2 regions of the Peribacillus sp. QJM3NY_7 genome follow, and region 1 is predicted to be linked to the other one. Evidence: riboswitches for the same ligand, from Rfam matches in the RefSeq annotation. Region 1 holds a riboswitch; the other holds the start of a gene.
The links. A riboswitch is a leader RNA that binds a small molecule or an ion and turns the genes downstream of it on or off. The one in region 1 is predicted to bind FMN.

Region 1 (11,298 bases):
GGTTGCCCATAAGCTTTGAAGGTGCTTCTTTTTAAGTGCCTCGAATTTTTTCTTCCGATCCACGACATTTTGCAGCATTTGTTTTGTTGCTTGATCCGTTTTCTCATCCAGTAAAATGATTGTCGATTCCATCGCATTTCCTCCTCTGCTCTTTCAAATCATGATATGAAAGAGTAGAGGAAAAAATGATAATGTACCTGTCACGATGCCCTTCATACTTAACCAAGTTGAACAATATTAAAAATACCCTGCCTATAAAGACAGGGTCAGACTGGAGACAAACTCGTTTTAGGTTTTTAAAATTTGAATGTTGATTTTCACTTCAGGCACTCGCTTTCCGAGGCGGCCCGCCCTCGGCGCCATTGCGCCTGCGAGGTTCTCCCTTGGACACGCTTTCCCCGCAGGAGTCTCGAACACCCGCTCCAATCAATTTTGTTTTAACATTAAGGTAGAACTCCTTTTGCCTAAAGTCTTTTTTGTTTTGAAATAGAAGGATTTAAAAACTTAATTTTTTCTTAAGGTGCCATCATTATTTCTTGATCGGAATTTTCAAAACCTGACCCCTGGAAATTTCATTGCCATTCAGCCCATTCCACTCCCTGATCAGAGCAATTCCTTCCTGTGATTTGTAGTAATTCATTGAAATGCGAAATAATGTTTCTTCACCTTGAACAGTATGTAAAACAACTTTGTATTCCTCTTTATCCGATTTAGCGGCTTGTACATTTTTCTTTTCTGCTGCTGCTTTCTTTGCCCTTTCCTCAGCTTCTTGCTGCACCTTGGCCTTTTCCTCTGCTTCTTGCTGCGCTTTGGCTTTAGCCTCAGCTTCCCGCTGCACTTTAGCCTTTTCTTCAGCTTCTTCCTGTGCCTTGGCTTTTTCCTTAGCTTCCTGCTGCGCTTTGGCTTTAGCTTTAGCCTTAGCCTCAGCTTCTTCTTTTTCTTTCTCCGCTTCAGCCTTTGCCGACTCTTTTTCCTTTAAGTCCTCTGCCGTTGCTGTAGTTGGAATCGATTCTTTATCTTCCTCTTTTAAGACGACTTGGTCACTTTTAGTAACAGGTAAAGGCCTATCCTGAAAATATGTATAAAGGCTGTAAAATCCAATTGGAAGCAAAATGAAAAATAACGCTAATAATTGTATCATTGGAAGTTTAATCTTCACTTTACTTTTTTTCTTTTTATTCTGGTGGACTTTGCTCCGTTTGGGCAATGATGACTTAGCCTTCTGGCGTTCAATTCGCGAACGAAGTTCAACAGCCTGATCATTTTCTTTTTCATTCTTTTGCACCCGGCTCATTCAAGTCACCCCCTTTCTTGCTAAACCCTCTTTGCTTTTTGTTCCTGATTAAAATACCAAGGATAAAGTCAATCAAAAAGTGGGCCGTTATCGTCACGATGATATTATTAGTCATTTCAAATAGAAACCCGATAAAGAAGCTCAAAACCAATACATTTAAAAATAAAAACCAATTAAAAAGGTAACGATAATGAACAGCTGCAAAAATGAGGCTCGTAAGCAGCAACCCAAAATGTGTTTGCAACACTCCTCGGAATAATACTTCTTCACTTACCGCTACAACCAAAGCTACGACAAATATCATCGGGTATGACAAATTACTGAAAATGCGTTCATTAATGCCGCCATCATCCTGATAGGAAGATGGTGTCACTTTCATAAGCAATATGTCAATTAACACGACAATGACTCCCGCAGGAACACCAATCAGCAAAATGTTCAGGTCATCAAAGATAAATAAGTCGAAAAAAGCAGAACGGTCTTTAAATAAAATAATACCTAAAAAAGTGGCTAACGTTAAGAGAATAATTTGTGTAAGAAACAAATTATATAGCAACTGTTTATCTGTAAGTTGTTTAATTAATTCAGCTTGCTTATTTTTCATTGCCATTTTCCTTCTTTAGTAAGATATAAGCCAATTCCTTTTTCCAAGTGGAAAAGGAATTGGCCGGATCCACCTTTACTTCCGGCCAAACATCAGCCATTTTTTCGGAATCCATCCCACAGATATCACAGCAGATGGGGTTCGCTTCCCGATGCTTTTCTCCAAAATAGTCCAGTATCCCTGAACGGCGACATTCCTGTGCATATATCCAGTGAAGGAATTTATGCAGCTTTTCTTGATTCCTGATTTTCCTCTTCTTACAATACTCTTTCATCTCTGCCACTTGATCCTGGTTATTGCCCATAATAAACTGGGTAAAAAAACGGAGCTGGATTTCGTTTAACGAAAAGGATTGCGACAGCTGCTCTTTTTCTGAGGGGGTCAAATTCGCCAAATTCTTTTGTGATTCATTAAGGAAAGAACATACACCATCGATTTGCGAATCCGTAGGCAACTGTTGCTCCATCAAATGAAGGGGAAGCCCTTCATCCCCTTCGCTATATAATAAGACAGCCACACTTTGTTTCCGGTCTCGCCCCGCCCTGCCAATCTCCTGAAGATATGCTTCCATCGTGGACGGGATATGATAATGGATAACATATCTGACATCCGATTTATTCACACCCATTCCAAAAGCACTTGTTGCGCATATGATTTTCAGCTGGCCGGAAATGAATTGCTGCTGAATGAGCATCCTTTGTTCCTGCTCCATTCCACCGTGATAATAATTGACACTATCGATCCCGTTATCCTGTAAAAAACCAGCGACTGATTCCGCCACTTTTTTAGAGGAAAAATAAATAATTCCGCTTCCGGTAAATTTCCTGACAAGCTCCAGCACACGGGCTAGCTTCTCATCGTAGCTGAACATTCGCTCGATAATAATGGCAATATTTTCACGATCAACCGATGAAACCATTTCCTCGGCCTGCCCAATGTTAAGTTTAACAACGATGTCCCTCCGGACCTCATCGGTTGCAGTTGCCGTCAGGGCAAGCGTCAACGGATTATTCAGCTCACGCCTCACTTCTCCTAAATTCAAATAATCCGGACGGAAATCGTACCCCCATTGTGAAATGCAGTGTGCTTCGTCTATGACGAACAAACCTATTTCTATGGATTTCAAGGATTTTATCACACCATCGATGCTCAGCATTTCAGGAGATAAAAAGATAAATCGATAACTATGTAACCGATCGAAAGCTTTCCTTTTTTGATTAAGCGTCAAAAAAGAGTTGAGGGTCAATACACTTTTTTCGCCGCTCATCTTCAGCTGATCCGCTTGATCCTGCATTAAAGATAATAACGGGGAGACAATTATGACAGTCTTATTCACCAGATAAGCAGGCAGCTGATAACATAATGATTTACCTGACCCGGTTGGGAGCATCGCTAATGTATGACGGCCGGACATCAATGATTCAACCACTTCCTTCTGTCCAGGACGGAATTCATCAAAACCGAATTTTTCTTTGAGGACTCGTTCTATGTTCATCATCTCTCACCTATTTTCGCAAGTACAAGTCTTATTTGGAAAAAGCTTATTTGTTTATTATCGACCATCTGCTTGATAGCTTTAAGCTTTTTTGTACCAAGTTCCTTAATCGCTTCAGCGATTTCCTTCTCATCCTCGATTGTCACATAATCGGAAATCGGAAAATCCTTTTCCGATAAAACAATTTCTACGAGGTGATCTTCGATGGTGTTGACTTTCAATCTGCGGATTTCAGCTATTTCACCGAGGTTTTTCCCTTCCTGGATGTATCGTAAAGTAGTCTTTGTAGATTGTGTCAAATGAGGATTACCACTTCTTTTCCAATCATTGGTTAATGAGGATAAGAGAGGGTAATCACCACCCGTTTCCATATCTGCAAGCATTTGATGCAATGAGTCAAGGAATGTATAGCGAACATACTCTTCTTCCGTATTTTTCCTTTTGGCAATCTGTTCAAACGTTAGACCAATCCTGTTTATCCCGGTCAATTTCAAAATGAAAATGTCTCGTTTCATATCACTTTGATTTTCTAAAAGGGATACCAGTTCATCATATAAATGTTGGGCAATCAACGCTCGATCCTGACGATTGGCATGTAAAAATTCCTTTACGAAGAATTGAATTTTGGGATTTCGTTGTATCGGATAAAAACGTCTTTCATTGTGGACAATATGGGATATGGTTTGAATGAGTAAATTTAACCTTCCCCAGAAAACAGGGGTGATATTGTGATACTTCCAACCATTTAAATACTCCGGAAAAGGATTATTTTTAAAGTAATCGTCCAACATTCGTTCACCTTGCAAACTAATTTCATATGCATCCTGTTTATCCGTTAAATTAATTAAGTCATGCTTAAGTGAATGTTCAATGTTTTGATTTAATTGCTGACGGGTAAATCGAGGTATTGTCCCAAAAATATCCGTTAACCCGAATAAATGGGCATCTTGGATGGTTTGTGACGATTTCTTACCCTGCAGCATATGGTATATAGCATAAATGGAGCGCTCACCTTGAAATTTTTTTATCGCATATAGAATGATGGCCTGTAGATAATTATTCATGGGACTCACATCCTTGTTTCATTTAACCAATAAACCCATTGTAACAAAAATCTGCAAAAACCGCCGTTATTATTGATGAATACAACGGAAATTATGTGACTAAATGACGAAACATGGAAAGGACCAAGTTAATTTTTCCGATGTTTTTCGTTGACATTCAGCTACATGATAGTTATTATCAATACAATTTCTATTGAAAAGTTTGGCATTCGGTCTTACAATAAGAAAGAGATAATAATCTGAAATACAAGATTATCAGTTGTTAATCAACTTAGGAGGGGTTATATTCATGGCTAAATTTACTATTGTGGATAAAGAAACATGCATAGCTTGTGGAGCTTGCGGAGCAGCTGCACCAGATATATATGATTATGATGACGAAGGGATTGCATTTGTTACCCTTGACGATAACGAGGGAATCGTTGAAATTCCAGATGTACTTATAGACGACATGATGGATGCATTTGAAGGATGCCCAACGGATTCCATCAAAGTTGCTGACGAGGCATTTGACGGAGATGCACTAAAATTCGAATAAAGGTACAAGCCATTTTCAATCGAGAATGGCTTTTTCTTTTGGCCAATGCACATACCAAAAAACAGGCATAAAAAAAACAACCGGATATGGATATCCGGTTGTTTTTTCATATCTATCGTCAATGCCATTAAGCATTTTTATATAATGTTTGCTTATTGATCCATGTCTGTAATTTAATGAACAGCAACATGAATACAGATGTGATGAGCACGCCTTTAATCACGTTGAAAGGCAAGATTGCCGTCGTAACGAACTTTCTTGACTCGGGCGCCGACATGGCATCCCATCCCATAAAGAAGGTATAAGCCGGTAAAAAGACAAAATAGTTTAATACGCTCATGAATACTGCCATGGAAACTGTTCCCGCAAGTAAGGCGAACGTCATTCCTTTTTTTGAATTGATTTTCTGAAATACATAATAAGTCGGCAAGACAAACAGTATTCCGGCTATAAAGTTAGCGATATGCCCCACAGGCACAGCAGTCAAGGTCCCTGTCATGACTAAATCCAATAGGTTTTTAATGAACTCGACTAGAATTCCAGCCATCGGACCGAAAATCAATGCCGCCATCAGTGCTGGTATGTCGCTAAAATCAACATTGAGAAAAGGCGGGAATCCTGGAAACGGGAAATTTAAAAGCATCAATAAATACGAAATGCTTCCCATCATGGCAAGTGAGACCATTTTTTTCACTTTGTTCTTTTTCATAGTTCTCTCTCCTTCTTTTCCGATCTACCTGAAAAAGAGGTTAGGATTCCAAAATATGTTGATGTTCAATAAAAACCCTTTAATTCCAATGGAATTAAAGGGATAAATTAAAGGTTACATCAAACAAACGTTCAGCAAATAACTGTTGAAACGCACTAAGGAACCTCCATCTTCTCCCATCCAGACTATACTGTCGGCTTTGGAATCACACCAAATCCTGCCTTGTAAGGCTCGCGGGCTTAGAAGTAGAAATTCCTTCATCACCGCCGGTGGGGAATTGCGCCCCGCCCCGAAGATAGACCTATAAAATTTTTTATACTTCCCATTATATCTGAAATGCCTTTTTTTTGATAGCATTTTTTCTCATTTGATGCATGTAGGATGAATATCGATTGTCGCAGTGAACGGCTTAAAACAAACAGCGGATTTACAATATGGCAATTCGAAAATTTTTCGCAAAAGGAGCGAAGCTATTTATATCGCCACCTTAAACGGATGATCAGTTGAAAATCATTTGTTTAAGCGCTTTCATTCAGATATGCCAAATTGACATTATCAGCATTTCAATTGTAAAATTAACTGAAATTTAAGATAACTTTTTTCCTTAGGAAGGTGTTTAGACGTGTATCGGATTTTAGTAGCAGACGCCATTAAACCAGAAGGACTTGGACCGCTTTCAGAAGCATCCAATATTCAGCTCACTCAGAAGACCGTAGAGGAAGCTGCAAACGAACTTGATCAGATCGATGCAATTCTTGTGAGAAGTGCAACAAAGGTTTCGGAAGATTTAATGAACCGTATGCCGCAGTTGAAAATTATAGCCCGCGCTGGTGTCGGTGTTGATAACATAGACATCCCCGCAGCGACAAAACGCGGGATTGTCGTGGTTAATGCACCTGACGGCAACACCATTTCAACAGCTGAACATACATTCGCGATGATGGCTTCATTAATGCGCCACATTCCGCAAGCTTATGCTTCATTGAAAAATGGGGAGTGGAAACGTTCTTCATATACGGGAACTGAACTTCGTGGAAAAACATTAGGCATAGTTGGCTTTGGACGCATCGGAGGGGAACTTGCCAAACGTGCTAAAGTGTTTGGCATGGATGTCATTGTCTATGACCCGTTCCTGACTGTAGATCGTGCAAAGAAAATGTCCGTAACGGCCCTGCCATTGGATGAATTGCTTCCTAAAGCAGACATCATTACTGTTCATACACCACTAACGAATGAAACTAGAGGATTAATTAATAAAGAAAAACTGCTTACCTGTAAAAAAGGGGTTTATGTACTGAACTGCGCCCGTGGTGGAATTCTAGACGAAGATGATTTATATGAAATGTTAGTTCAAGGGCATGTTGCAGGGGCGGCACTGGACGTTTTCGTCGAAGAACCTCCACTTGGCCATAAACTGCTGGAACTGGACAGCGTCATTGCTACACCGCATCTAGGCGCTTCCACGAAAGAAGCCCAATTGAATGTCGCCGTACAGGTTGCCCAAGAAGTTTTGACCTATTTCGAAGGAAATCCAGTCTCAAGCTCAATCAACCTTCCAGCCATATCTAAAGAAGTGTTTGAAAAGGTACAGCCATTCCATCAACTTGTTCAGCAAATGGGATCGATTGCTTCCCAGTGCATGAATGAAGGAATTCAGGAAATCTCCGTTACATATGCAGGAGAATCTTTGGATTTCGATACCGCGATTCTTACAAAAAGTTTAATCTCCGGCTTTTTAAGATCAAGAGTCGATGCATCAGTCAATGAAGTGAATGCCTTGTTGATCGCAAAAGAGCGTGGCATAACCATTGGTGAAAAAATCTCTACGGACTCATTAGGTTACTCGAATTTGATCAGCCTTAAAGTAAAAGGTGACAACCGAGAATTAACAATAAGTGGGACCTATATCGAAAATTACGGTTCTCGAATTGTAAGTTTGAATGGTTTCAAAATCGACTTTCACCCAGAATCGAATTTACTTTATATCCAGCATACCGATAAACCCGGTGTAATCGGTAACGTAGGTAAGGTCCTGGGTGATCACGGAGTGAATATCGCCACCATGCAGGTTGGCCGAAAAGAAGCTGGCGGTGAAGCCATCATGGTTTTGAGCTTCGATTTACCATTAGAAGACAACATGAAACAGTTTTTAATGGAAACAGAAGAAATTACGTTCTTGGCCCGTATTTCATTATAAGAAGAAAAAAGTGCCCGCAGCGCGGGCACTTTTTTTCTGTTAATGCATTCAATTCACTTGGTTCGGTGCTTCGGGCACCATTATGTCTTCAGTTAAATTCAGCTTTCCCACCTCTTCAATAGGAGCATTTTCAAACTTCACTTTTTCAAAACCAAAATCCTTAGCTATGAAGAGTATGGCTTCTAAAGCTTGAAGGGTTTCCTCACTATTTTCAATAACAGCTTGATCTGATAGGTGAATAGTCACAAGATTTCCATTAGTGCTTATCCTTTCCCATTTCAGGTCATGGGGGATTGCAGGTGAAATTCCCTCGATGTCCGCCTCCCCTTTTCCGGCTTGAAGCGCCTCCTCAAAGTCCCGATAACCCATATTGCTTGGAACAAGGAAACTTGGAGATGACTCATCCCTTTGATAAAGAAGGTATGTGCGTTTTTTTTGATGAGGTATATCCACCTCCTTTAAATATCCCGCATGCGCAAACCTGGCACCTTGCTTACCTTCTGTGGAAAATGTCATTTTCTCTATATTGTTATAGGAAAGCGTTTCTTCCATCGAATGGAGAAAAAGTGTATCTTCAGCCAACAGTCGGCTTTTTTCTGGAAAATCGATATGGGCAGTGTTTATATCGTTTCCTTGGCTAATCTTTATATCAAGCGGAAAATAGTCAGATAGCCCATATTGCGCTTCATCAATATCGGACATTTGATTAACTAACTGATTCAGTGTATCACTTTCATCATGATGTTTAAGTTTAATTGAAATGGGAACGATGAAATTCATTTGATCATCCGGGACACCCATCGTAATGATCGAGGCATTTTTAAGGTCATCCTGGTAGATCGCTTGTTCAAATGTTTTTTCCTTTTCCCCTTTTCGCGGTTCCATTTCTGAAAACTTGTCCTTGGATTCGATTTTCGCTTGGTTACTCGAAAACTCTTGAGCTTCCTGTTTATCTTCTGAGGGCTTTTCTTGGTTACTTGAATCCTTCCGTTCAAGATCTGCCATTTCCTTACTTTCAGATAGAGATAATTTCCCACTGCTGCCGCTGTCTTCTCGACTTGTCGTTCCTTTTTTTTCAATAATGAACGATGATGCCAAAACAACCATTAAGAATAAGGAGGCAACACCCGCGAACAGAGGTATCCAGTGTTTCTTCTTCTTTTTCTTTTTATCATGTATTCTCGCATACACCTCTGCCTTGGTCCGGTCATCTTTTAATGTCGGAAGCTCGCGCAGCATGTCTTCAATTTCGCTTTCTTTCCAACGGGATCTCCTCAATGCGGTGGCCCTCCTTTCCTGATAAATCTTCCATCAACTTTTTAATGGCCTTCAAAGCTCGGTGCTGGGTCGTTTTTACCTTACTTTCACTCCAATTCAATACTTCAGAAGTTTCCGTAATGGACAATCCCTGAATATATCGTAAAATGATCACGGATCTTTGATTCGTGGTACACCGGTTTAAGCATTGGTAAATATCTTGGATTTCATCGTTCTTGATAGCCACTTCCTCGGGAATGGGCTCTTCATCTTTCAGCAATTGCCTATCCCAATCAAAATTAGGAAAGATTTTGTCTTTCCAACCTTTTTGTTTCCGAAAGTGATCAATCGTCACATTTCTGGCAATCGAATACATCCACGTTTTTTCACTGCTTTTTCCTTCGAAGCGTTCATAGGCCTTCATCACCCGGATATAGACCTCCTGAACAAGGTCTTCGGCGGTTTCTCGATTTTTAGTCATATAGAAAATGAATTGATATATTTCCTGATGATATTTTTCATAAAGATCGTGGAAAACGGAATCCATCATTTCCCCACATCCGTTCATAAATATAGTCGTCAATCCTAAACAAAAGTTACATACTTCGGCTTTAATCTTATTATAAAATTCCGTTAATTTCCACATATCAGGTACTTCTTATTTTGTGTCCTAAAAAAACAAAGACAAGTTGGAAAGAAATCCAATTGCCTTTGTCTTCGCAGTTCTTTATGAAACAAGATTATCTGGCGATCCACCTGTCATTCATTCAGCGTTTTCCATAATTCGAGGCAAAATGATACTGAATGTCGTCCCTTTATTAGGTAAACTGTTTACCGAAATGTACCCATCATGGGCATTGATTATATTTTTTACGATTGCCAAACCCAATCCGGTACCCGAACGGCCGCGGGTCCTTGCTTTATCCGCTTTATAAAACCTCTCGAATACAAAAGGCAGATCCTCTTCGGGAATTCCAGATCCAGAGTCCCTCACATCAATGATCAGTCCCCTTCGATCACTTGTCCTCTGAATGACATCAATGTTACCGCCTGGGGGAGTATGACGAATCGCATTATCAATTAAATTGGTCAAAACCTGTTCAATACGGTCCGGATCGAAATGCCATTGAATCTTATTGTCTTGCAGGCTGGCAGATATTGTAATCCCTTTTTCTTTAGCCAGCCCAGAAAACTTACTTGTAATCCTCTTTAAATATGGAGAAACGGGTACACATTCATAGCTAAGATTCATTTTACCCGATTCCAATTTAGCTAGATCGAGTAGATCATTGACTAAACGTCCCATTCTTAAAGATTCATCATAGATGATGCGGGCCATTTCCACCTTTTCCTCTTCACTGCCCGCAATGTCATCTACAATCGCTTCACTATATCCTTGCAACATTGAAATCGGGGTCCTTAACTCATGGGAGACATTCGCTATGAAATCAGTCCTGAGTTTGTCCATACGTCTTTCATCACTCATATCCCTTATGATGGCCACCGCTCCCCGTATATTGTCGCCATTTGTATATAGCGGACTGACAATCAATCCCCAATTACGGCCCTGCAAGGTAATTTCACCGACTTGTTCCTTATCGAAGGACTCAGATTCATCAAAAAGATTCATCAAAACCAAAGGGACATTCACATTATCTTCCCGGTTATAGCCCTTTTCAAAATACCAGGATTGCAGAAACCTTTCCGCTGGCGGATTCGTTTCAAGAATTGTGCCGTCTTTATTGAAGGTGATGACCCCATCTGCCATACTGCTAAGAATGCTGGAGAGATGTTCCTTTTCCTGACTAAGTGCATTCATGTTGAATTTCAGTTGCTTTCTCATCTGATTAAACGCTATGGCCAGCTCACCGATTTCATCTTGAGTCAGTATTGGAACCTTTGTATCAAATTTCCCCCGGGCAATCGCTAGGGCGGCTTCCCTCATCTTCACCAATGGAGCATTGATTCTTGTAGATAAAAAGAAAGCAAAAATCGTTGTCAAAATAATGGCGATGCCTGCTGCCAATAAAATGAACTGTGTAGTGGATTTTGTGGTTTCTTCCATGGACTCCAACGATTGAAATAGGAACACTTCATCCTGTTCCCCATTCAATTCAAGCGGAATGCCTACCACGATTGC
Region 2 (11,298 bases), 2.7 Mb from region 1:
GAAGAAGGCATGGATAAAGGTTACTTTGTCGAACCTACTATTTTTGTTGATACGACACCGGATATGCGGATTGTGCAGGAAGAAATTTTTGGACCGGTGCTTGTCGTTCAAAAGTTCAAGGATGAAGCGGAAGCTCTTCGACTTGCCAATGATACGAAATATGGTTTAGCGGGAGCGGTGTTCACGAATGATATCTCAAAAGCGTACCGTGTCATTAAAAAAGTGCGTGCCGGCATCACGTGGATAAACTCATATCATCCGACTTATAACGAAGCTCCTTGGGGAGGGTTCAAGCAAAGTGGAAATGGACGCGAACTGGGAACTTTCGGTTACGAAGCTTACACTGAAGTGAAGCAAATCAATAATAACTTGGATATCCAGCCAACAGGCTGGTTTGATGGAGAGTAAATAGCTTGACGAAAAAAGGCTGTTCCTTGGGGAACAGCCTTTTTTCTATGGAATCGGAGATATAATCCGAGAATCGGAGATAAAAATCCGAAATCGGAGATATAATCCGAGAATCGGAGATAAAATCCGAGAACCGCAGATAAAAATCCGAAATCGGAGATATAATCCGAGAACCGCAGATAAAAAGCCGAAATCGGAGATATAATCCGAGAATCGGAGATATATCATCCGAAAATCACAGATATAATTCTAGAACCGCAGTTATATAATCCGGAATCGGAGATAAAATCCTGGAATCGCAGATATATAATCCGGAATCGGAGATAAAAATCCGAAAATCGGAGATATAATCCGAGAATCGCAGATATAGTTATAGATTGCTAAACATTTCTTTACTATTGTTGGACTTTTTCAAGATCAACCCGTCCTGAAAAGAAAACGGCGCCATTACCCATATCCGCGAGGCGATCTGGGGTAAGGGAATTGATGTGTTGCTTTGTTTCGGGCGTATTCTGCCACAAGCCTTGGCTGACAAGAACGCCTGGTAACACATTTTCACCGGGAGCAGCGGTAAGCAAGCATTCACCGCGACCGTTCCAGATTCTAACCATATCTCCGGCGGCTATCCCCATTGTTTTGGCATCAGCGGCATTCATGTGCAGTTTCGGTTCCTTTTCCATGGAGATATGTTTGGCATTATTAGAAAAGGTTGAATTCAAGAAATTGTGATTAGGTGCCGGAATGAATAAAAATGGCAGGTCGCTGTCTTTTATGATAGGCGTATATGTGGGCAATGGCTCGAATCCATCCCGCTTCATCCGTTCGGAATAAAGTTCGATTTTACCGCTTGGTGTCGGGAGTTTGCCTGGGAACATCGGCTGCATTTTGGCTTTGACAAATTGATTCCTTGAAAGGGAGTCATAGGTGATGCCTTCCAAATGCGGGTTGTCGGGAAAATCCAGAGCCTGCCGTATCATATCTTCCTCTGAATCTCCAAATGCTTGTTCCCCAAATCCCATTCCAGCAGCCAACAGTTTGAACAATTCAACATTCGATTTCGATTCGCCATATTTTTCGACTACAGGTTTTTGTATTTGGACGTAATTATGCCAATATGAATTATAAAAATCCTCCGTTTCATAAGATGACGTGGCAGGAAGGACGAGGTCGGCAAACATGGCCGTTTCGGTTAAGAATAGATCATGTACCACTGTGAATAGATCTTCCCGCATTAGACCTTCCTGCACCTTATTTGCATTCGGAGCGACAAGTGCTGGGTTGGAGCCGTATACAAACATAGAGCGAATCGGGTTTTCTTTTTCCATAAGAGCTTGGCCGATTTGGTTCATATTAATGGTCCGGGTAGCTTTATTTCGCAATAAATCAGGACGTCTTAAGGCATTTATATTAAAGGCCAGATATCCTGAATTCCCTTTGATGGCTCCGCCGCCTTCCTCCATCCATTGGCCGGTAAGGGCAGGCAGGCAGGCAATGGTACGTACCGCCATGCCTCCATTGTCATGGTGCTGCAGGCCATTGCCTATCCGAACGAATGATGGGCTTGTGGTGCCATACATCCTGGCAAGTTCATATAAGTCATCAATGGGAACGCCAGTTATCGCGGAGACGGTCGCAGGGTCATATTGGCGGACATGTTCGCGCAATTCAGCAGCACCCACTGTGTATTCATCGAGAAAGGGCTGGTCGACTAGATTCTCGGCATAAAGAATATGCATTAATCCGAGGGCAAGTGCACTATCGGTGCCGGGCAGAATCGGAATGAACCAATCTGCCCACTTGCCGGTTTGGTTTTTATGAACGTCAATGACAACTACTTTGGCCCCGTTTTTTCGGGCTTGCTGGGCAAGCGTCACTTGGTGCATATTTGTGCTCACAGCGTTGATGCCCCACATGATGAAAAGCTTCGTATGAATCGTTTCTTCTGGATCGATGCCGAATGAACCACCCATTGTATAGCTGTATCCGACTGAGCCTGCCGCATTACAAATGGAACGCTCGAGCATGCTTGCGCCGAGTTTGTGGAAAAAGCGGCGATCCATCCCCTCGGCGCTGAGGTTGCCCATGTTTCCGTAAAAGCTATAAGGAAGTATGCTTTCCGGTCCATGCATTTCAATCAAGTCTTTCCATTTGGAAGTGATTGTATCAATGGCCTCTTCCCAGCTGATTGGAGCGAAATTCCCTTTTCCTTTCGGACCGATGCGCTTTAATGGCTGTTTTAAGCGATTGGGGTCATATAGGCGGGCAGTCATGTTGCGGACTTTGTTGCAAATATTCCCTTTTGTGACTGGATGATCAGGATCTCCTTGAACTTTAATGATTTTCCCATCTTTTTTGTGCAGCAGTAAACCGCATTGATCAGGACAGTCAAGAGAACAAACAGAGGGAAAGACTCCATCTGGCTGATTGATATAGGATTGCATGGCGTATTCCTCCTAAATGATTTATTCTAATAAAATGAATTTTCTTACTTATATTGAAAGTGAAATCGTTGAAAGGTGCAAGAACTTCTTAACATATGTTTTTTTTTCTGATAAGCTTACAAGATGAAAATTAACCTATAAATAGGAGGATTCATTTTTGGAATATGGAATTATAATATCAATTGCAATATACATGGCAGGTATGCTTTTAATTGGTTATTTGGCCTATCGGAAAACGGCTAACTTAACCGATTACATGCTTGGCGGCCGGAACTTGGGGCCGGCTGTAACGGCATTGAGTGCAGGGGCTTCCGATATGAGTGGCTGGCTGTTGATGGGTCTTCCTGGTGCGATGTACATAAGCGGGTTGAGTGCTGGCTGGATTGTCATCGGCCTGTGTGCAGGCTCTTATTTAAACTGGTTATTCGTGGCACCAAGGCTTCGGACATATACGGAAATTGCCGGCAATTCGATTACGATTCCCGACTTTTTGGGAAATCGGTTTAAAGATGGCTCCCGCGTCTTAAAAGTGGTATCAGCATCGGTCATTTTAATTTTCTTCACCTTTTATACCTCTTCAGGCATGGTGGCAGGCGGTGAGCTTTTCCGTACGGCTTTCAATTTAGATTACCGGTGGGGTATCTGGCTGACGGCAAGCGTTGTTATTCTTTATACATTATTTGGCGGATTCCTGGCTGTCAGCTGGACGGACTTTGTACAAGGTACAATCATGTTCATTGCCTTAATTCTAGTACCAGTTGTCACGATTGTAAATATTGGGGGCTGGGATCCCACCTTCAATGAAATAAAATCGATTAACCCGAATTTATTGCATGTTTTTGAAGGAACATCAACCATTGGCATCATATCTCTTCTGGCATGGGGGCTTGGTTATTTCGGGCAGCCTCATATAATCGTCCGCTTCATGGCGGTCTCATCTGTTAAAGAATTGAAAAGTGCACGGCGAATCGGCATGGGATGGATGATTTTTGCTATTGTTGGAGCGATGTTCACCGGATTGGTGGGGATAGCATATTTTAACCTGACAAATAGTCCTTTAGGGGATAGGAATGCTGAGTCCGTCTTCATCATATTAGCTAAAGAACTGTTTCCATCTTTAATTACAGGCTTCTTGTTGGCTGCGATTTTAGCAGCGGTCATGAGTACGATTGCATCACAGCTGTTAGTATCGGCAAGTGCTCTGACAGATGATTTCTATAAGCAGTTCATTCGGCCGAACGCATCTGATAAAGAATTAGTGCTGGTAGGTTGGTTTGGCGTATTGGCGATATCTGCCATTGCCCTATTATTGGCTTTTAATCCAAGCGGTACGATCCTTAAATTGGTTGGTTATGCATGGGCTGGTTTTGGAGCGGCATTCGGTCCTGTCATTTTGTTAAGCCTGTACTGGAAACGGATGACGAAATGGGGAGCCTTGGCGGGAATGATTGTCGGTACGGCAACCGTGATCGTCTGGGATATGATCGATAGGTTTGCTGAAATATACGAAATCATTCCTGGTTTCATCGCTGGTTCAATAGCGGTGGTCGTTTTCAGCTTACTATCGGCCAAGCCTACAAAAGATATCGAAGAAGAATTCAATCAAGCCATTAAAGACCTCTCTTGATTTATTGAAAATCCAGTAGTAATGCTGCTGGATTTTTTAACGATATAAAACAATGATTACTATATATATGTTACAATATCGATAGAGTCCTTATGTTGAAAACATGAGGGCTTTTTTTGAGTGATTTGGGAATAATAAACCAAAAAACAATACAAAGGAAAAAATATGAACCAATCTCATAAAATTGCATGTAAAGTGGCTTTTATATATATATTCATTGGGGTCTTATGGATTATCATTACGGATTACATCTCTATGACGCAGGCAAGGTCAGATGTTCAGATATATGCAATGTTTCAACATTCCAAAGGGTGGATGTTCATATTCATAACCGGACTTTTCCTGTACTTCATAATCAGGTATTGGACGGGGAAAATGCTGAGGTCCCAACAGGAATTCATTCTGAAGGATGAACAGTATCGGTCGCTGTTCAAGCATAACCCGGATTGTGTCCTTGAGCTGAATCTCGAAGGAAATGTCGTTTCGATAAACCCGGAAGCAGAAAAACTGTTAGGTCATCATAGTGAAAATTTGAAAGGCAAGAATGCGAATCATCTCATCAACTGGAATGAAAGTGATAAAGTAGCTAAATTCTTTCAACAGTCCCTTCAAGGGGAGGCTGTAAAATTCGAAACGACCATACAGAATAGCAGTGATGAACAACGGATAATCCGTGTAACTTTTTTACCGATCATCGTCCACTCGGAAATGCTTGGAGTATATGCCATCGTAAGGGATATCACCGAATTGCGGCGCGAAGAGGAATTGATGATCATGTCTGAAAAGCTATCTGTTATCGGACATCTGGCTGCAGCCGTCGCACATGAGATAAGGAATCCGCTGACATCTTTAAAAGGATTCGTACAGTTAATGGATATGACCCAGGAAGTGAACCCGCTGCATTCTGATATCATGTTGAAGGAAATTGACCGAATCAATATTATTTCAAGTGAACTTTTGGTTCTCGGGAAGAAACAGGATGTCGCATTCTGCAGGATCGATCTTGCCGACAGTTTACAACAGGTATTCACGTTGATGAAAGCAGAAACGAATTTGAATAATATCGAAATGGGGCTAAGGATTAAAACCGCCGAACCGATTTATATTATGGCTGATTCAATTGAACTTAAACAGTTGGTAATCAATATCGTCAAGAATAGCATTGAAGCGATCGAAGATAATGGGGAAATTGATATATCGCTGCAAATCATCGATGGACATGCTGTAGTCAGCGTAAGTGACAATGGCATGGGAATGGGACCCGAGCGCCTTGAACGGATTGGTGAGCCTTTTTACTCGACGAAGGAAAAAGGTTCAGGGATCGGGCTTGCAATTTGCCGGAAAATCGTTCATCGCCTTCACGGGGAAATGGATTTTGAAAGTGAGATAAACAAAGGGACGACGGTTACAATTCGTATTCCGTTGGCTACTGGACAAGAATAAATGGTACTATGAAAGATAGAAAAAGTTTTATATTAAAGGAGAACAATATGAGCGAATTACCTGCATTAATAAACGATAGAAAACCATATATACAAGAAGCCTGGAAAAAGTCCGGATTCGGACAACTTACCCCGATACAAACGAAAGCGATCCCCGTGATTGTCGAGGGAATGGATATCATGGCCGAATCACCGACAGGTACAGGAAAAACATTGGCATATTTACTGCCATTGCTGGAAAAGATTGATCCTGAAAAAAAATCGCCCCAAGCTTTGATTCTGGCATCATCACGGGAACTGGTCATGCAGATCAATGAAGAAATTCGCATTTGGTCAGAGGGAAGCGGCATAATGGGTGCAGCATTCATCGGCGGTGCTAATGTGAAAAGGCAGTTGGACAAACTGAAGAAGCGTCCACAGGTGATTGCTGGAACACCGGGGCGGATTTACGAATTGATTGCCCAAAAGAAACTGAAGATGCATGAAGTTAAGACGATAGTACTTGATGAAGGTGACCAATTGATCATTCCAGAGCATATGGGAACGATCAATAATATTATCAAAACAACACTAAAAGATCGGCAAATCATGGTGTTTTCAGCAACCCTGCCAGAGGAAACGGAAAAAGCGGCCAGGGGATTCATGAATGAACCCGAAATGATCAAGGTCGATAAAAATGAAAAAATGGAATCCAAGGTGGACCATCTTTACTTTGTTGTTGAGAGACGGGAGAAGTCCAAGATTCTCGAGAAAATCACAAGACTTAAAGATGTGAAGGCACTTGCCTTCCTGAATGATATTGCGGAGCTTAGCGTCTTACATGAAAAGCTGAGTTATAAAGGTATTGAAATGGGCGTGCTTCACGGTGAATCCAATAAAGTCGACAGGGAGAAAGCACTGCGTAAGCTTCGTTCCGGAAAATCCCCGATGCTGATAGCAACGGATGTAGCTGCCAGGGGGCTCGATATTAAAGGCCTTACTGCGGTCGTTCATATTGATATGGCTGACAATATCGAACAATATATCCATAGATCCGGGAGAACTGGGCGTGCAGGTGCAGATGGCACGGTCATTTCAATCGTAACGGAAAGAGAAGAGCGAGAGTTGAAAAAAATGGCTCGTGAACTGGAGTTACCATTAACGAGAGTAACCTTCTATGGTGGAAACATCGTAGTCGATGAATGATTCGCAAAAAAGGGACGGCCATGGCGGCTGTCCCTTTTTTTTGGAATTCACGTAAGAATTAAAAATTAAAAGAGGTGCTCAATTTGCAGGATCCAACTGAACAGAATGAAGCTTATTTTTACTAAATTCAGTGTTCATTTATGGGTGATAATCATGAATGAAAACGCTTCCTTAATATGGGTTTTTGACATATGATAGCAATAGACATAGGTTAGGGGGAAACGGTATGACAAGAAAGTATAAACAATTTGAAACGGCAGTCATCCATGAAGGATATGACTCGAAGAAGCATTTGGGAAGCTTGGCAACACCTTTATTCCAAACCTCAACATTCACTTTCGAAAATGCCGAGCAAGGGGAGAGGCGTTTTGCCGGTATCGAAGATGGATATATTTATTCTCGCCTTGGAAATCCAACGGTACAAGTGCTTGAAGAAAAGATTGCCGCACTGGAAGGCGGGGAAGCTGGCCTTGCTTTCGGTTCAGGCATGGCTGCCGTTTCAGCAGTACTTTTTGCGTTAACTAAAACAGATGATCACATCCTCTGCTCACAGGGGGTATATGGTTGTACATTTGGCCTTCTGCAGCTAATGAAAAATAAATACCGGATCACTCATGATTTTTGTGAAATGGATACTGAAGAACAGCTTAGGAAAATGATCCGGCCGGAAACGACCTGCATCTATGTAGAAACCCCGATCAATCCGACGATGAAAATGATTGACTTACAGATGGTGGTGAAAGTTGCGAAGGAATATAATGTGACGGTCGTAGTCGATAATACATTTTCGACGCCCTACCTACAGAGACCGCTTGAGTATGGCTGTGATATCGTCCTTCATAGCGCTACGAAATATCTTTGCGGGCATGGGGATGTCGTTGCGGGACTTGTCGTCGGTAAAAAGGAATTCATGAATCATATGGCTGGGACTACACAGAAAGATATCGGTGGAATCATTTCACCATTCGACGCCTGGCTACTATTGCGGGGGTTAAAGACCTTGCCCGTCAGGATGGACCGTCATTCGGCCAATGCAATGGCAATCTTTCATGAACTTAAGAACCATCCAAAGGTGAAAAAGGTATATTATCCAGGTGATGAAACTTCCCCGGATCATTATATCATGCAAAAACAGATGAAACATGGCGGCGGCCTTATCTCTTTCGAATTGCATGGCACAAAACAGGATGCACAGGAATTTCTCAATAAATTGAATCTAATTAAAATTGCCGTAAGTCTTGGGGATGCCGAAACATTGATCCAGCATCCCGCTACCATGACGCACTCTGCCGTTCCTGAAGATTCACGGGAACAAATGGGCATCAGTGACCAGCTGGTCCGTCTCTCAGTTGGCCTAGAAGCTTGGCAGGATGTATGGCAAGATCTTCAGCAAGCATTTTAGGCTACCATATTCCTTCTACTTTTTATGAATATGGTTATGGATATGATAAAAGTGATGGCAGCAAGGATATAAGAAATGTCCGTGATTACAGGATAGGCGGAGCTATTTCGTATCCCGATGCCTATGAACGCCCAAACGAATACGAGAGGATAGCACCAATCCCGGTTTTTACCTGCGAAGACAAAGGCCAGGATTGTTGCTGCAATCAGCAGGACGATCGTCCAGGTTAAACTGGAAACCCCAAAACCGTCCCATTTGATATAGGTTAGGTAATAAGAAATGTCAGCGATCGTTGCAACACTTACCCAGCCTGTATAGACGGAAAACGGAAATAGGTCGAAAGTAGTGTGTCCCACTTTTTTTATGCTTGTATAAATGACTATTAAAGTAGCCAAAAGAGCAATGATGATGAATACGGATAACAAATAGTGTTCATAGTGCCAAGCTAAAAGCCAAGCGCCATTCAGGACACAGCTTAAAGTGAACCAAGGGAAGGATGCCTTATAAGCAGGGCTGTTTTGATGTTTACTTAAAAACTGCCTGAATACCCAGATGGCGAGAAGGAAATAGATCAAGCCCCATATGGAAAATACATATCCGGCAGGAGTGAAAACGACATGAAGTTTATCGGAAATCTCTCCTGATGTCTGGCCGTTCAATGGCAGGAAATTGGCTAAAAAATTCATCGTGACGACGAACAGATAGAAAATCAGGTTGATGATGGAAATAAGCATTAAGCTTCCTCCTTATATGAAGTTTGATTCTCTAATCCTATTCCACATATTTAGCCTGCCTAACCTTTTTGGAGCACATCGGGGTTAATGGGGATCATTTTTACATAAAGTTAGGAAGTTCCTGTAACAATTGAACCATTTAAGGTTAGAAATTTTACATCTTCACTTTATGGTGATAAAATATTCAAAGATTCATATTATTTTAGTCCTTCGGGGTCGGGTGAAAATCCCAACCGGCGGTGATGAAGAAATTCTAAGCCCGCGAGCCTGTTAAAAGGCAGGATTTGGTGAGATTCCAAAGCCGACAGTACAGTCTGGATGGGAGAAGGACGTGTGGAACCCAAGTGTATACGTACGCCTAATTTTTCGAAAATGAAAATATTAGGCTTTTTAGGTATACAATTTTTTTCACTCATTTCTCCTGCTAACCCCTTAGGCCATCCTAAGGGGTTTTTTATATTTTATAAAAGGGGGAAAAACATGTTTACGGGAATCATTGAGGATATCGGTACCGTACATTCCTTGAAAAAAGGAAAAAGCAGTATGGAGTTATCGATTCGTTCTGAAAAAATCCTTGAAGATGTGCATCTGGGGGATAGTATTTCAGTCAACGGGGTCTGCTTAACGGTAACGTCCTTCACGAAAAGTTTATTTACGGTCGACGTGATGCCGGAAACGGTCAAAGCTTCCTCGATCCGGACGTTAAAATTGGGATCACCTGTTAATCTCGAACGAGCCATGAGTGCACAGGGAAGATTTGGCGGTCATTTTGTTTCAGGTCATATCGACGGAACCGGAACGATCATAAAAAAAGAACGGAAAGAAAATGCCGTATATTATGTAATCCAACTGGAAGAAGGGCTTAGTGCCTTTTGCATTCCAAAAGGTTCCGTGGCCATTGATGGAACAAGCTTGACGATATTTGGGATCGAAAGGAACCTTTTGACGGTATCATTGATTCCATTGACTCATCAGGACACCATATTGGGACAAAAAGCGGCTGGCGATATCGTTAACATCGAAAACGACATGATTGGGAAATATATAATACATCAAATGAAAAATGGCAATCCAAAACCAGGACTGAATTTAGAGTTTTTGGCAGAGCATGGATTCTAATAAAAGGGCGGTGTAATGATGTTCCATACAATAGAAGAAGCAATAGAAGATTTGAAGGCTGGCAAGGTAGTAATCGTGTCCGATGATGAAGACCGTGAAAATGAAGGGGATTTTGTAGTGTTGGCCGAAAAGGCGACACCGGAAGCGATTAATTTCATGGCGACTCATGGACGTGGTTTGATTTGTACGACCATCACTGAACAACTGGCGGCAAAATTGAAACTGCATCCTATGGTAGGCGAAAATACCGATCATCATTGCACTGCTTTTACGGTAAGTGTCGATCATAAAAGCACCTCTACAGGAATCAGTGCTTTTGAACGGTCCTTGACCATCCTTGAGCTTCTTAATGAAGATTCGGTCGCAGAAGATTTCCAAAGGCCTGGTCACACTTTTCCGATAGTCGCTAAAGAAGGCGGCGTATTAAGAAGGGCAGGACATACGGAGGCATCGGTGGACTTGGCGAAGTTATGCGGTGCCGCTCCAGCCGGTGTAATTTGTGAGATCATGAATGAAGATGGATCGATGGCCCGCGTATCCGATTTAGAAGTCATCGCTGATAAATTTAACCTGAAGTTCATTACGATAGCCGATTTGGTTCGGTATCTTCAACATAATGATCCAATCGGGAAACAGGAACTTGAAATGAACATCCCGAAAGCTTGAAAGATTTTTAAGGAATGAAATCTTAACATGAAAAAATTATTGTTTTTAAAAATTAGGAGGAATTAGACATGGGGAAAACTATTGAAGCACAATTAATCGGATCAGGATTGAAAGTAGGAATCGTGGTAGGAAGATTTAATGAGTTTATCACAAGCAAGCTTTTAGGAGGGGCAATGGATGGCCTTAAGCGTCATGGCGTTGATGAGAATGATGTTGACATCGCGTGGGTCCCGGGTGCTTTTGAACTTCCGTTAATTGCTAAGAAACTTGTGAA

Region 2: another riboswitch for FMN. It lies ahead of ribE (riboflavin synthase); the one in region 1 lies ahead of AC0VX1_RS16570 (ECF transporter S component).

Annotation. Positions count from the first base shown of each region.
Region 1 is NZ_CM149663.1:3,470,552-3,481,849, forward strand. Features, by position in the region: gene AC0VX1_RS16540 (YpbF family protein) at 1-132, opposite strand, end outside; gene AC0VX1_RS16545 (LysM peptidoglycan-binding domain-containing protein) at 530-1,294, opposite strand; gene AC0VX1_RS16550 (CPBP family intramembrane glutamic endopeptidase) at 1,272-1,898, opposite strand; gene AC0VX1_RS16555 (RecQ family ATP-dependent DNA helicase) at 1,888-3,393, opposite strand; gene AC0VX1_RS16560 (YpbB family protein) at 3,393-4,457, opposite strand; gene AC0VX1_RS16565 (ferredoxin) at 4,747-4,995, shown strand; gene AC0VX1_RS16570 (ECF transporter S component) at 5,123-5,704, opposite strand; FMN riboswitch at 5,869-6,005, opposite strand; gene serA (phosphoglycerate dehydrogenase) at 6,327-7,901, shown strand; gene AC0VX1_RS16580 (GerMN domain-containing protein) at 7,950-9,179, opposite strand; gene sigX (RNA polymerase sigma factor SigX) at 9,145-9,705, opposite strand; gene AC0VX1_RS16590 (ATP-binding protein) at 9,922-11,298, opposite strand, start outside.
Region 2 is NZ_CM149663.1:598,434-609,731, forward strand. Features, by position in the region: gene AC0VX1_RS02885 (aldehyde dehydrogenase family protein) at 1-408, shown strand, start outside; gene AC0VX1_RS02890 (molybdopterin oxidoreductase family protein) at 804-2,849, opposite strand; gene putP (sodium/proline symporter PutP) at 3,007-4,476, shown strand; gene AC0VX1_RS02900 (ATP-binding protein) at 4,642-5,919, shown strand; gene AC0VX1_RS02905 (DEAD/DEAH box helicase) at 5,967-7,103, shown strand; gene megL (methionine gamma-lyase) at 7,330-8,505, shown strand; gene AC0VX1_RS02915 (TspO/MBR family protein) at 8,502-9,239, opposite strand; FMN riboswitch at 9,442-9,573, shown strand; gene ribE (riboflavin synthase) at 9,720-10,358, shown strand; partial or broken gene ribB (3,4-dihydroxy-2-butanone-4-phosphate synthase) at 10,377-11,015, shown strand; gene ribH (6,7-dimethyl-8-ribityllumazine synthase) at 11,093-11,298, shown strand, end outside.